Regions from separate parts of the Quadrisphaera sp. DVD1 genome, predicted to be linked through region 2. Evidence: riboswitches for the same ligand, from Rfam matches in the RefSeq annotation. Region 2 holds a riboswitch; the other holds the start of a gene.
What was found. Region 2 has a riboswitch for S-adenosylmethionine ahead of acs (acetate--CoA ligase). Riboswitches for the same ligand answer to the same signal wherever they lie in the genome.
Positions count from the first base shown of each region.

Region 1: it holds a riboswitch for S-adenosylmethionine, as region 2 does, so the genes downstream of both, AC5FZL_RS14245 (cysteine dioxygenase) here and acs (acetate--CoA ligase) in region 2, are expected to answer to the same signal.

Region 1 is NZ_JBZYWI010000154.1:2,026-4,217, forward strand. Features, by position in the region: gene AC5FZL_RS14240 (PAS domain-containing protein) at 1-413, opposite strand, end outside; gene AC5FZL_RS14245 (cysteine dioxygenase) at 506-946, opposite strand; SAM riboswitch class I at 951-1,045, opposite strand; gene AC5FZL_RS14250 (DedA family protein) at 1,118-1,798, opposite strand; gene AC5FZL_RS14255 (ATP-binding protein) at 1,795-2,192, opposite strand, start outside.
Region 2 is NZ_JBZYWI010000024.1:9,152-11,343, reverse strand. Features, by position in the region: gene acs (acetate--CoA ligase) at 1-1,123, opposite strand, end outside; SAM riboswitch class I at 1,117-1,206, opposite strand; gene AC5FZL_RS04560 (four-carbon acid sugar kinase family protein) at 1,239-2,192, opposite strand, start outside.

The sequences.
Region 1 (2,192 bases), on a different contig from region 2:
ACGCGCGCGGTGGCGTCGGTGCTGAAGCCGAGCAGGTGCGTGAGGACGCCGTCCGCGTCGTGGACCGGCGCCAGGTTCAGCTCGTTCCACCAGCGGCTGCCGTCCGGGCGCGCGTTGAGCAGCACGGCGCGGGTCGGGCGCCCGGCGCGCACCGCCTCGCCGAGCGCGCGGACCGCCGCCGGGTCGGTCTCCGCGCACTGGAGGAACCCCGGGCCGCGGCCGAGCGCGTCCTCGGCCCGGACGCCGGTGAGGCGCTCCCAGGCCGGGTTGACGTGCACGAGCGGCAGGCCCGGCGCGCGGGCGTCGACCACGCAGACGCCCGTGGGGACGGCGGCCAGCACGCCGGCGAGCACCTCCGGCGGCACGGGGCCGGCCTGGGGGGCGGGGGCGGGGGCGGGACTCGGTCCGGTCACCCGGTTCCCCTCGGCACGCCGGGGCCGCACCTTGACCTCCGCGCCCCGTCGCGTCCAGGCGCGTCCTGGCGCGTCCCGTCGCGCGCCGCGGCTCAGGGCAGCGGGGCCCGCGCGGTGGTCCGCACGTGGATGCTCACGGCCGGCACCGTCCCCGCGTTGGCGACGCGGTGCAGGACGCCGGGCGCGAGCACGGCCACCGCGCCGGGGCCCAGCTCCAGCGGGGCCAGGTCCTGCCCGGCCGCCACCCGGTGCTCCAGCAGGGCGCCGCGCACGACGGTCAGGGCCGCCGCCGTCCGGCCGTGGTCGTGGAGGTCGCTGCGCTGGCCGGGCAGCCACGTCGCCAGCCACACCTCCACGCCCTCGGGTCCGGGCAGCCGGGTCGAGAAGCGCCGCTCGGCGTCGAAGCGCAGCAGCGGCTCCCAGCGGGCGCTGGCCGCCGCGAGGTCGTGGGCCAGGCCCACCAGGAGGCGCACCGGCGGGGCGACGGCGGGCGGCGGGTCGGGCTGGGCGGCAGGGATCACGGCAGTGCTCACGGCTCCTCCATCGGTCCTGGCGGTAGCACCCGCGCCCGCGGTGGCGGGGGGTTGCTGCGGCGTCGACGAGCCAGGTCTCTCAGCCGCTCTGGATGGCGTGCGACGCACAGTAGCGGCTGACGCCGCTGCGGCACCAGGACCGCCGCGAGCACCCGTGCCGCGGCCGGAGGCTCAGCCGGCCGGGGACGACCCGCCGCGCGCGGCGCGGTGCTTGCGGACCCGGCGCACGACGAGCCAGGCGACGACCGCCACCACGGCGGCGATGACGACGCGGTCGAGGAGCCCCGCGTACCCCTCCACGGCCTCCCACTGGGTGCCGAGGGCGTAGCCGGCGCCGATGAGCAGCGCGTTCCACAGGAGGCTGCCGGCGGTCGTGTAGAGGAGGAAGCTGCCCACCGGCATCTGCGCGGCCCCGGCGGGCAGCGAGATGAGGCTGCGGACGCCGGGGACCAGGCGCCCGAAGAACACCGCCGACCGGCCGTGCCGGACGAACCAGGCGGTCGCGGCGTCGGCGTCCTCGGCGTCCACGAGCGGCATCCTGGCGAGCAGGGCCACCGCGCGGCGCTGGCCGATCCGGCGGGCGACGCCGTAGAGCAGCAGCGCCCCGAGGACCGAGCCGAGCGTGGCGGCCACGAGCACGGCGACGAGGCCCATCCGGCCCTGCTGGGCCAGGAAGCCGCCGAGCGGCAGGACCACCTCGCTGGGGATCGGCGGGAAGACCGTCTCCAGCAGCGTCATGAGGCCGACGCCGGGAGCACCCAGCGCCGCCATGACGTCCGCCACCCAGCCGGACAGCCCGGTCAGCCCGGTCGAGCCCTCCCCCGTGGCCGCCCGCACCGCGGCGACGGTCACGCGCGGCCGTCCAGGCGCCGCCGCAGGGTCACCGTGGTGCCGTCGGGCCCGGGCACCACGGTCACCTGCCCCGCCGCGGCCATGAGCGCCGACCCGTGGCCGCGGTCCATGCTCGGGGTGCGGGGCCGCCAGGTGCCGTGGTCGCGGATGGTGATCGTCAGCTCGTGCTCCTCGACGTCGATGGCCACGTCGACCACCGGCCGGGTCGGGTCCTGGGCGTGCTCGATCGCGTTGGTCACGCCCTCGCTGACGGCCACCAGCAGTGGGAAGGCGATGGCGTCGTCCAGGGCGGCCTCGGCCATCACCGCGCGCAGGTGGCGGCGCACCCGCGAGACCGCGGCGGGCTCCGCGGGGTAGCTGGCGGCGTGCGCGAGCGGCCACCGGTGGCCCGGGC
Region 2 (2,192 bases):
TGCCGTTGGTCAGCGGGCCGTAGATCGCGAAGGTGTGCGCGGTGACCCAGGCCAGGTCGGCGGTGCACCAGTGGACGTCGGTCTCGGGCTTGGCGTCGAAGTGCGCCCAGTGCGCGTAGCGCGCGTGCGTGAGGTAGCCGCCGGTGGTGTGCAGCAGCCCCTTGGGCCGCCCGGTGGACCCCGACGTGTAGATGACGAACAGCGGGTGCTCGGCGTCGAACGCCTCCGGCTCGTGGACGGGCTCGGCGACGGCCACGCTCTCGTGCCACCACACGTCGCGCCCCGGCGTCCACGGCGCGGGCTCGGCGAGCGCGTCGCCGGTGCGGCGGACGACGAGCACGTGCTCGACGTGGTCCAGGCCGGCCACCGCCTCGTCCACGGCGGCCTTGACGCCGACCGCGCGGCCGCGCCGGAACTGCCCGTCGGTGGCCACGACGACCTTGGCGCCCGTGTCGGCGACCCGGAACCGCAGCGCCTCGGCGGAGAAGCCGCCGAAGACCAGCGAGTGCACGGCCCCGATCCGGGCGACGGCGAGGGTGGCGATGAGGGTCTCGGGGATCACCGGCATGTAGATCACCACGCGGTCGCCCGGCCCGACCCCGAGGTCGGTCAGGGCGTTGGCGGCGCGGGAGACCTCCGCCAGCAGCTGCGCGTAGGTGTAGGTGCGCCGGTCACCGGGCTCGCCCTCGAAGTGCAGGGCGACCTTGCCCCCGCGGCCGGCGTCCACGTGCCGGTCGAGGCAGTTGACGGCCGCGTTGAGCCGGCCGCCGAGGAACCACTGCGCGGCCGGGACGCTGAGCTCGCCGTCCGCGCCGGGCGTGGCGGGCCGCCAGTCGAGCACCGTGTGCCAGGGGGTGTCCCACGTGAGCTGGCCGGCCTGCTCGGCCCAGAAGGCCAGCGGGTCGGCGGCCGCCCTCGCGTAGGCCTCCGCGCCGAGGTTGGCGCTCGCGGCGAGCTCCGGCGGCGGGGGGAAGCGGCGCTGCTCGTCGAGCAGGGTGGTCAGGTGCGGCTGGTCGCTGCTGGGCAGGTCGGTGGGCAGGTCGGTGGGCAGGTCGGTGGAAACGGTCGGCTCCTCGGAGGGCGTGCGAGGGGAGCGGCCGCGGCGAGCGCGGTGTTCCTCCATCGGTCCTGGCGGTAGCACCGGCCCCTGCGGGGTGGTTGCTGCGGCGTCGCGGAGCCAGGTCTCTCAGCCGCTCGGGATGGTCGGATCGAAGTGAACCCGAGCGCGTCCGAGCGTGTCAAACCGCGCCGGGACCGCCCCGCATCACGTCGACGACGTGCGCCAGCGTCTGCTCGTCGCCCACGTTGCCGGCGAAGACGACGTAGGGGGTGCCCACCACCTCGGGCGCGGCCTCGACCGGCTCGAACACCGACACCTGCCCCGGCAGGAGCTGCCCCAGGACGGTCGCGCGGCGGATGCCGAGCCCGCGCACCGCGACGTCGTGGGAGGTGATGCCGCCCTTGCCGACGACCCACGCGGGCCGGGCCGCCAGCGCGCCCCGGACCACCTGCACGACCGCGGCGGAGGTGGCGCGGGCGATCGCCAGGCTGGCGTCCGCGTCGGCGCCCCGCAGCAGCGCGCGGCTGGTGTACAGCAGCACGTCGGTGGACGCCAGGGCCGCGACCACGCGGTCGGTGGCCTCCGCGACGTGGGCGTCGCGCTGCTCGGCGTCGGCCAGGCGCCGCACGTCGAGCTCGACCTCGGTGAAGCCGCCGCGCGCCCGCGCGCCCTCCACCTGCCGGCTGCTCAGCCCGACGTGCGAGCCGACCACGACGAGGCCGTGGGCGGAGCCGGCCCGCGCCGCCCGCCCGCTCCAGACCTGCTCCGCCGACAGCGGCTCCTGCGGCTCGATCCCGGCCAGCGCGCGCACGAAGGACGGACCGGTGCGGTGCAGGAAGGAGCGCCCGGCCGCCTCGGCCTCCAGCAGGCCGAGGACCACGACCTCGAGGTCGGAGTACTCGGTGGCGTTGACGACGACGAACCGCCCGCCGGTGACCCCGGAGAGGATCTCGGCGACCCGCTCCGGCCCGCCGAGGCGGACGTCGTCCAGGCCGATGCTGACGACGTCCTCGGCCCGCAGGGCGCCCCCGCCGGCGCGGCTGCGCTCGGCCACGAACGCGCGCAGGTCCGAGGCGGCGTACCCGAAGGTCGCGTCGCGGGCGAACTCGGTCTCGCCGACGGGCACCAGCTC